Regions from separate parts of the Paenibacillus sp. SRL342 genome, predicted to be linked through region 2. Evidence: predicted binding sites of a transcription regulator. Region 2 holds the regulator's gene; each other region holds the start of a gene.
What was found. The regulator CtsR, encoded in region 2, represses protease genes until heat stress. The targets are predictions, from matches to a motif close to ATGGTCAATAAAGGTCAAACA.

Region 1: a site for CtsR is predicted at 1,452-1,472, ahead of clpP (ATP-dependent Clp endopeptidase proteolytic subunit ClpP). Genes of this name have one in related genera too.
Region 3: a site for CtsR is predicted at 1,695-1,715, ahead of clpP (ATP-dependent Clp endopeptidase proteolytic subunit ClpP). Genes of this name have one in related genera too.

Annotation. Positions count from the first base shown of each region.
Region 1 is NZ_OZ481790.1:5,624,242-5,627,454, reverse strand. Features, by position in the region: gene tig (trigger factor) at 1-1,185, shown strand, start outside; gene clpP (ATP-dependent Clp endopeptidase proteolytic subunit ClpP) at 1,565-2,155, shown strand; gene clpX (ATP-dependent protease ATP-binding subunit ClpX) at 2,168-3,213, shown strand, end outside.
Region 2 is NZ_OZ481790.1:6,300,642-6,303,854, reverse strand. Features, by position in the region: gene AC4E8D_RS27810 (GNAT family N-acetyltransferase) at 1-982, shown strand, start outside; gene AC4E8D_RS27805 (CtsR family transcriptional regulator) at 1,444-1,905, shown strand; gene mcsA (protein-arginine kinase activator protein McsA) at 1,937-2,461, shown strand; gene mcsB (protein-arginine kinase McsB) at 2,490-3,213, shown strand, end outside.
Region 3 is NZ_OZ481790.1:181,736-184,948, reverse strand. Features, by position in the region: gene AC4E8D_RS00905 (sugar-binding transcriptional regulator) at 101-1,126, opposite strand; tRNA gene AC4E8D_RS00900 (tRNA-Arg) at 1,553-1,627, shown strand; gene clpP (ATP-dependent Clp endopeptidase proteolytic subunit ClpP) at 1,804-2,400, shown strand; gene AC4E8D_RS00890 (stalk domain-containing protein) at 2,575-3,213, opposite strand, start outside.

The DNA.
Region 1 (3,213 bases), 680 kb from region 2:
ATCTTCGAAGCACGTTTTGGTGTAGAGAGCCTTTATCAAGAAGCAATCGACATTTTGCTTCCTGAAGCTTATACAGAAGCAATCGACCAAACGGATATCTTCCCGGTTGATCGTCCTGACGTAGATGTTGAACAATTCGCTAAAGGACAAACTTTCAAGTTCAAAGCAAAAGTAACTGTGAAACCTGAAGTTACTCTTGGTGAGTACAAAGGAATCGAAGTTGCTGTAGCAAAAGGTGAAGTAACTGAAGCAGAAGTGACTGAAGAACTTGAGCGTCTTCAACAACGTCACGCTGAACTCGTTGTAATCGATGAAGGTTCCGCTGCTAACGGCGACGTTGCAGTAATCGACTTCGATGGTTCCGTTGATGGTGTACCTTTCGAAGGTGGACAAGCTGAGCGTTATTCCCTGGAACTGGGTTCCAACACATTCATTCCTGGATTTGAAGAACAAGTTGTGGGTCTGTCCACAGGTGACTTCAAAGACGTAGAAGTGACTTTCCCAGAGAGCTACCATGCAGCAGAACTTGCTGGCAAACAAGCGGTATTTAAAGTGAAAATTCACGAAATCAAACGCAAACAGCTTCCTGCATTGGATGATGAGTTTGCTAAAGATGTTAGCGAATTCGACACTCTTGAAGAGTACAAAGCTGACCTGAAAACACAATTGGAATCCCGTAAAGCTGACGAAGCCAAAGCTGCACAAGAAAATGCAGTTGTAGAAAAAGTGGCTGAGAACGCTGAAGTGGACATTCCTGCTGCAATGGTTGAGAGCGAAGTACAAAACATGATGCGCGATTTCGATAACCGTTTGCGTAACCAAGGTATGAACCTTGAAATGTTCCTGAGCTTCTCTGGCCAGACTCAAGCTGACCTGAGAGGACAAATGCAAGAAGATGCTTCCAAACGTGTTCGCAACAACCTGGTGCTTGAAGCTGTAGGTAAAGCGGAAAACATTGAAGTATCTGACGAAGAAGTGAATCAAGAACTCGAGAAAATGGCTGAATCTTACAAGCGTCCTGCTGATGAGATCCGTGGCATCCTCGAAGGTAATGGTTCCCTGGACAGCCTTCGCGATGAAGTTAAACTGCGTAAAACGATTGACGTTCTTGTTGAGAACAGCACAGTTGTTGAACCGGTTGAAGCTCCAGCTGAAGAAGTTGTTGCAGAAGCTGACGAAAAATAAGACAAGCTGTTATCAACTTGTCAGTTGAATAAACGATAAGGCACGTGAATTATTGCGTGCCTTATTTTTAAATTATGACATCCATTTTATAGAAAATGAAGTAATTATATGGATGAACACTAATTTTATTGATCCCTGTACACTTTTTACATACCTATGTACTTCATGCAAATAAAAAAAGGCAATACGGCATAGGATGGCTTCAATTTGCACATACATAGAAAACATGGTTAAATATGATCAGGCTAAAAAAGTAAACAAACGGATGTCTGACCCTTCTTGTGAAAAATGACATTGTCACAGGAAAGTGTTAGAATGAATTTGGGTTTGCTTTACAGGTGGCCTATGTCTAATTACATGTAGAAAAGAGGTTGGTCTCATGAGTCTGGTGCCAATGGTTATAGAACAAACCAATCGAGGCGAGCGGTCTTACGATATATATTCACGTTTGCTGAAAGATCGCATTATCTTTCTAACCAGTGCGATTGATGACGATGTAGCCAATCTTGTCATAGCACAGCTTTTGTTTTTGGCAGCCGACGATCCTGAGAAGGATATCAGCTTGTACATTAACTCACCTGGTGGTTCTGTCACCGCAGGGATGGGTATATACGATACGATGCAATTTATCAAGCCGGATGTATCTACCATTTGCGTTGGGATGGCAGCAAGCATGGGCTCGTTATTGCTGACAGCCGGTGCACCTGGCAAGAGATATGCGCTGACAAATAGCGAAGTAATGATTCATCAGCCGCTTGGCGGCATTCAAGGACAGGCTGCGGATATTAAGATACACGCAGAATGGATTATTAAAACACGTCAGAAACTGAATCAAATATACGTCGATCGTACGGGTCAGTCTCTTGAGAAAATTGAGCGGGATACAGACCGTGACTTCTTCATGAGCGCTGAAGAGGCTAAGACGTACGGCATTATTGACCAGGTGCTCAGTAGACCGATCAATTCCTAAAGGGGTGGTTTCATGTTTAAATTTAACGATGAGAAAGGGCAACTGAAATGCTCTTTTTGCGGTAAATCTCAGGAGCAGGTGCGTAAGCTGGTCGCTGGACCAGGCGTGTACATTTGTGATGAATGTATCGAACTTTGCACCGAAATCGTTGAGGAAGAACTCGGTCATGACGAAGAAGTAGACCTCAAAGATATTCCAAAACCAAAAGAAATTCGTAATATCCTGGATCAATATGTTATTGGACAGGAACAAGCGAAGAAGTCATTGTCTGTTGCGGTGTATAATCACTACAAACGGATCAACACACAAAGCAAAATTGAAGACGTTGAATTGTCAAAGAGTAACATTTTGCTGTTAGGACCAACAGGTTCTGGTAAAACGTTGCTTGCGCAAACGATGGCAAAAATTTTGAATGTTCCTTTTGCTATTGCGGATGCTACGTCATTAACAGAAGCGGGTTATGTAGGTGAGGATGTAGAGAACATCCTGCTCAAACTGATTCAAGCTGCTGATTATGATGTGGAAAAAGCAGAGCGTGGCATTATTTATATCGATGAGATTGATAAAGTAGCGCGTAAATCCGAAAACCCATCCATTACTCGTGATGTGTCGGGCGAAGGTGTGCAACAGGCTCTCTTGAAAATTCTTGAAGGAACTGTGGCTTCTGTACCACCGCAAGGTGGTCGTAAACACCCTCATCAAGAATTCATTCAGATCGATACAACGAACATCCTGTTCATTTGCGGCGGTGCCTTTGATGGTCTGGAGCAAATGATCAAACGCCGGATCGGTAAAAAAGTCATCGGCTTTAATACCGTTTCTGAGCAAAAAGATCTGAAACCAGGTGAATACCTGGGTATGGTATTGCCGGAAGATTTGCTGAAATTTGGTCTGATTCCGGAATTTGTAGGCCGTCTGCCAGTCATCTCCACTTTGGAGCCATTGGATGAAGATACGTTGGTACGGATTCTTTCCGAACCAAAAAACGCGCTTACCAAACAGTACCAAAAACTGCTTGAGCTGGATAATGTGAATCTGGTATTTGAACCAGCTGCATT
Region 2 (3,213 bases):
TCATGGCAGATCGTTCGAGATGGGCGGTATTGCGGGTGTTGCCACCTGGCCAGAGTATAGACGCAAAGGCTGGGTAGCGGGTCTGCTGAAGCATGCGTTGGAAGAAATGAATCGTAACAAACAAAGTATATCATTCTTGCATCCATTCTCCTTTGGTTTCTATCGGAAGTATGGATGGGAGACTTATGTTGAATTTAAACGTTATAAAGTGCCTGCAGCTCATTTGCCTTCGAAAAAAGCGACACCTGGAACGATTCGGCGTGGGGATCCGGCCCTCAGCATACTAAAGGAAGTATACAGTGCTTATGCTGAGCGTTATAACGGAACTCTGGTTCGGGATGATGCAAGGTGGGAGAATTCAGTTCTTGTTAATGGGACCAGCCAGAAGGCTGTATATTACGATGAAGCTGATGCAGCACAAGGTTATCTTTTATATGAGGTTAAGGAAAATAAATTTACCATTAAAGAGATCATCTATCTGAATGAAGAGGCGAGGCAAGGGCTGTGGACCTTCATTGCTAACCATGATTCCATGATCCAGGAAGTTACGTTGCAGGCGCCTGCCAGTGATACGCTTGCCTTCCAACTGGATAACCCACGGATTCAGCAGGAGATTGTACCTTATTTTATGGCGCGTATCGTTAGTGTAGAGCAGTTTATATCTCAGTATCCATTTGCAAGCCAGGACTCACCGGTGCAGATTGTTCTACAGGTAGAGGATACCTACGCTCCGTGGAATGAAGGGGTATGGCAATTAAACGTGGCAATGAACGGAACAGCGTCCATATGGAAAACTTCGGAGGCAATTAATGATGATCAGACCATTAAGGTGGATATTCAATCCCTTACCGCGGTGCTGATGGGATATCGCAGACCAACGGAAATGGCACGAATCGGAAGAATTCACGGACCGAACACAGCAATCATGGCTTTGGAAGAAGCGATTCCTGAACGGGAAACCTATTTGCTTGATTTCTTCTGATAGCTATTCCCACTGCTCCATTTAACTTGATTAGCTTATATAGAAATACGGCGTGATCGAAAGACAAATGGACTTCTCCAGCAATTTTGGGGAGGTTTTTTTGTGTCCGGGGAATATTTCGTGTAAAATCGTAAAAAATGAATAGTGACCCCACTTGGCAAAACCACAAAATATGCTATAATGGTTATAAAGTCAAAGAAAGTCAAAGTCAACTAAAGGTTTAATACTTAAGTAGCTTTCTTTCTACAATCTGATGCATGATCGCCAATATACGGGATTCATTTCATCGGAGGATCAAGGGAATATTAAAGGACCTTCGTGCTTCCTTCGCTCTCCTGTTAACACCTGTGGAAGCAAGATTCGCTGTTTCCCTGATTGGTTAAATGGGTAGAGAAGGTGTACTCTGTGGGGGCGTGTGGGTCCTTATTGACTTAACGTTTCAGACAGTGGAGGATGATTGGATGCGTAATATCTCTGATATTATCGAACGATATCTGAAGAGTATTTTGCATGAAAGTCCCGAAGGAATGGTTGAAATTCAGCGTAATGATCTGGCAGATCAATTCTCATGTGTACCTTCCCAGATCAATTATGTCATCAGCACACGTTTTACACTCGAGAAGGGATACCTGGTAGAGAGTAAACGCGGCGGTGGTGGTTATGTTCGCATACAGCGCATTGAATTACCGGCCCAATCAGCTCTGCATAATCATTTGCACCATAGTATTGGTGAAGAGATCGGGCAGACAGCTGCCGAAGGATTGATCTATCAATTGGAAGAAGCACGCTTCTTGAGCAAGCGGGAAGCCGGGTTGATGCGAGCTGCTGTATCTAGAGAGGTTATATTAGTCAAACTTCCTTACCGGGATCAAATTCGTGCCAGAATGTTGAAGGCGATGTTAATATCTTTGCTCGGTAAATGAAAACTATCGGGGTCAAAGGAGGTACATCAATATGCTGTGCCAAGAATGCAATAAACGTCCGGCGACACTTCATTTTACGAAGATCGTAAATGGAGAGAAGACGGAATTCCATATTTGTGAGTCATGTGCCCGTGAAAAAGGGGAAATGATCCCTGGAACAGCAGGTGGGTTTTCCATTCACAACTTATTGTCCGGATTGCTTGATTTTGATCCAGCCAGCAAAAGTGGATCGGCAGGAACACCCCCTGCAAAAGCACTTCAATGTGAAGAGTGTGGTATGACGTACTCACAATTTAGCAAGATAGGCCGGTTCGGCTGCAGTTCATGTTATAAATATTTTGACAGCCGTCTGGATCCTTTGTTCAAGCGAGTTCATGGTAATACGTCCCATGTAGGCAAAGTGCCTGCACGAGCTGGTGGTCGCATCAAGGTGAAACGGCAAATCGCTGATCTGAAGCGTGAGCTCCAGGAGAGCATCGCGCAAGAGGAATTTGAAGAGGCGGCTCAGATCCGTGACCAGATCAGAGGACTTGAAAAAGGAATAGCTCAGGAGTAAAGTTTGTCATGAGTAGGAGGGATGTGTAATGCCTAATCTGCGCTTTACAGAGAAGGCGCTCAGCGACTGGATGCGCAGTGATGCGGCTGATTCCGAAATTGTCATTAGCAGCCGTGTCCGGATTGCACGCAACCTTCAGCATATTCCGTTTCCGATGCTGGCTTCCAATGAGCAATCGGAAGAGGTGCTGAATAAGCTGAGCGAAGTACTTCAATACGATGACGTTCATGCCTTTGGGGATTTTCATACGTTGGATCTGATCGATATTGACGAACTCGACAAACGGGTGCTGGTGGAGAAACATCTCATCAGTCCAAGTCTTGCGAATGAATCCAGGAATGGTGCGGTTATTCTCAGTGAGGATGAGTCTGTCAGTATTATGATTAACGAAGAGGATCATCTTCGTATCCAGTGCCTCTATCCGGGGTTCCAGGTGAAAGAAGCCTGGGAGAAAGCTTCCGCAATAGATGATGCTTTTGAAGCGCACGTGGATTATGCTTTTGATGATCGCAGAGGATACTTAACCAGCTGTCCTACTAATGTAGGTACAGGTGTTAGAGCATCGGTTATGATGCACTTGCCTGCCCTGGTGATGACACAACAGATAGGCCGTATTCTAACCGCAGTTTCCCAAGTGGGATTGACGGTAAGAGGAATATACGGTGAAGGCAGTGAGGCGATGGGTAACCTGTTCCAGATCTCGAACCAGATTACTTTGGGACAGACCGAACAGGAAGTCATCGAGAACCTGC
Region 3 (3,213 bases), 1.1 Mb from region 2:
TTCCTCCCAAGTTTTGATTAATTTTTTTATGAAACTTATATATTCAAGACAGACGGTGAAGTCCGTCAAGACAACAATAGTTGTGATGCAAAGTAAAACCTTATTCCATTTCAGCAACGATGACTTCGGCAGCAGCCTCATCAATAATCAGAATATCTTCCTGTCCAAATCGCAACACGGAATGTATAGCAGCAGCTTTGCTTTTGCCACCTGCAATTCCAATCACAACATCGGTTCGTTCAATATCCTGAAGTCGCATACCCAGTGTAAGCATGGTATGTACCACCTTACCCTGATCATTAAAGTAATAACCGAAAGATTCAGATACGGCTCCTTGCTCCTGAAGTTCATCTATAATCTCCGTCGCAAGTTTACGTCTTGTAGCCATCTCCACGGCATCACCAATTCCATGAATAACAATCCGCGATTTCCGAATCAGCTGCAGAATCTCCTGAACACTGGGGTCCTGGATTAATGATTCATAGGCATGATCACTAAGCAAATCCGGTACATGCAGGAGTTTGTATTGCGCTCCAACCCGTTTTGCCATTGTGGATGCAATCGTATTCGCCTGAATTTCAAGGCTTTCTCCAAGTCCACCGCGTGCCGGTACGAACCAGACACCTTTGAGCGATGTTGGCGGAGTCAGTTGCTCTGCGACTTCAGCCGTTGTTGATCCGCCAGTAACGGCGACAACGTCGTTGTCACTCATGATATTGCCGAGAGCCTTCGCTCCGGCTCTGCCCAGTTCCCTTTTGGCAAATGGAGAAACGTCCGAATCACCAGGAACCACAACTACCTTTTGCAGACCGTAGGCTTGCTTGATGCGCTCTTCCAGCTCGGATAATCCGAACAACTCTTTGGCTACGGGCTCTAACTGCTGCAGCAAATCATACCCTGCCTCGCTGATCTTCATTCCTGCACTGTCAATTTCAATAAGTCCCTGAGCCTTTAACAGATCGGTCTCAGCCCTCAGAACCCGCTCGGTCATCTGCATGGAATTAGCTAACGTTCTCCGTCCGATCACATCCGATAACATGATCTGTTGCAGAATCGTATACCTCTTTTTCAAGATATCCATGAGATCAGGCAGAAGCTGCTTTTGTACTTCTAAAATCGTTCGCATGCTTTCCACTCCCGCAAGTTCTCGTTCTAAGCTCTCTTTCGTGGCCCTAAAACGTCCCGGGTTAACTTTTTAAGTCCCACGTCTATTCTACCTAAAACTGACGTGACATGCAAGTGTTTCAACGTGTTATTTCGACACGCATTCAGCGTTTGTACGCGCCTATTTTCACAATCCTAGACTTCCATGATCAAGGACTAGCTCACGCATACCATATATAGAAGAAACAAATGAATTCAATCTACATATCGCTCAGAATCACATTTCATACGGCATGTCCAAAACCTCTAATAGCATTTACTTAAATGCACTCTTTATCCACTCTTCTTCATCATGATCATTTTTAGGTTAATCCAAACCAATACCACAACGAACTGCTTGCAATTAAATATTTCATGAGCTATAATCATTATTGCTGTCACATAATGTGCGCCCGTGGTCCAATGGATATGACGTAGGCCTCCGAAGCCTGAGATCCAAGTTCGATTCTTGGCGGGCGCGCCATTTTTATTTAACAGCTCATAACCCATTTAACCAATGAAACCGGAAAGGTTTCTTTTTTTTGCAAGTTAGTTTGACTTTCTTTGACTTTTTGTTTGGAATTGTTTATTATGTGGGTAATACGGTAACAGTTTAAGTATAAACACCAATAACATTTACATTCCGAGGAGGTTTTTCACGTGAGTTTTATTCCAATGGTCGTTGAACAGAGCAACCGGGGTGAGCGCGCCTACGACATCTACTCCAGATTGCTGAAGGATCGTATTATTTTCCTTGGTAGCGATGTTAATGACGTAGTGGCTAATGCCATTATGGCACAGATGTTGTTCCTGGCTGCGGAAGATCCGGAGAAAGACATTCACTTATACATCAACAGCCCAGGCGGATCGATTACAGCCGGTATGGCGATTTACGATACAATGCAATTCATCAAACCGGATGTATCTACCATCTGTGTAGGTATGGCGGCTTCCATGGGTGCATTCTTGTTGAATGCCGGTGCAAAAGGTAAACGTTTTGCATTACCAAACAGTGAAATTATGATTCACCAACCACTTGGTGGTGCACAAGGTCAGGCTTCTGACATCGAAATCCGTGCTCGTCGCATTTTGAAAATGCGTGATACGTTGAACCGCATCATCTCTGAGCGTTCAGGTCAACCGCTGGAGCGGATTGAGAAAGATACAGATCGTGACTACTTCATGAGTGCTGCTGAAGCCGCCGATTACGGTATCATTGATAAAGTTATCGAAAACGTAGGATCACAAGGCATCTAAGTGTGACGTAGACCACGGTCTATGCGTTAACATCATCAACACCCGCGTAATCAGCAACACTTCGTGTGTTGTCTATACGAGAAGAAGCCCTCATCATGATCATGATGAGGGCTTCTTTTTTTCATTTTATAAGGAATAAGGAAGATAACTTAAGAGTGCATAATAATGATTTCTTTATTTGGTTTTAGATACATTACTGAAAGGTTCTGTGCCTTTAGGGAGAAGCTCTTTATACGTAAATGGCATTTCAGGGAATCCCTCTGCGTACGCCGTATATTCATACAACTGGAAGAACACGACTACACCCGTTGGTGTCACATAGAAATCTTGATCTTTATTCAATCCTTTGTAACCGTCGAGGTATCCACCGCGGGCTTTCAGTTGTTCACCCACTTTTTTACTCAACGTCTCGCGCATGGTTTTATTATTTTGCAGCACATCATCTAACGTAAGCTCCTTGCCTGTGTCCAGTGCAAAGGTGTGGCCCGTACGGTATGTCATACCATGAGCGCCAGCATAATCCTCGTATCGTTGTGTAATGAGTCCCAGCACGCCTTTTTCGTTGTACGTTACTACATAGGAGCTCTCAAATGCATATGGACGGTTGGCTGTTGCACCGCCGAATTCAGATGTCTGTTTCTTGAAGTCAGTTACATAAGCATCCACTTCATCTTTCAGCACTTTGTTAATCGCCGCTTCAGCTTCTTTGCTGGCAAGTCCACTCACCTGCGGATATTGAACATCTACTTCGGCATTTTTCACAGTGACATTAACTGTTGCCGCTTTAATTTTTACGTTATTTTGTTTCACCTT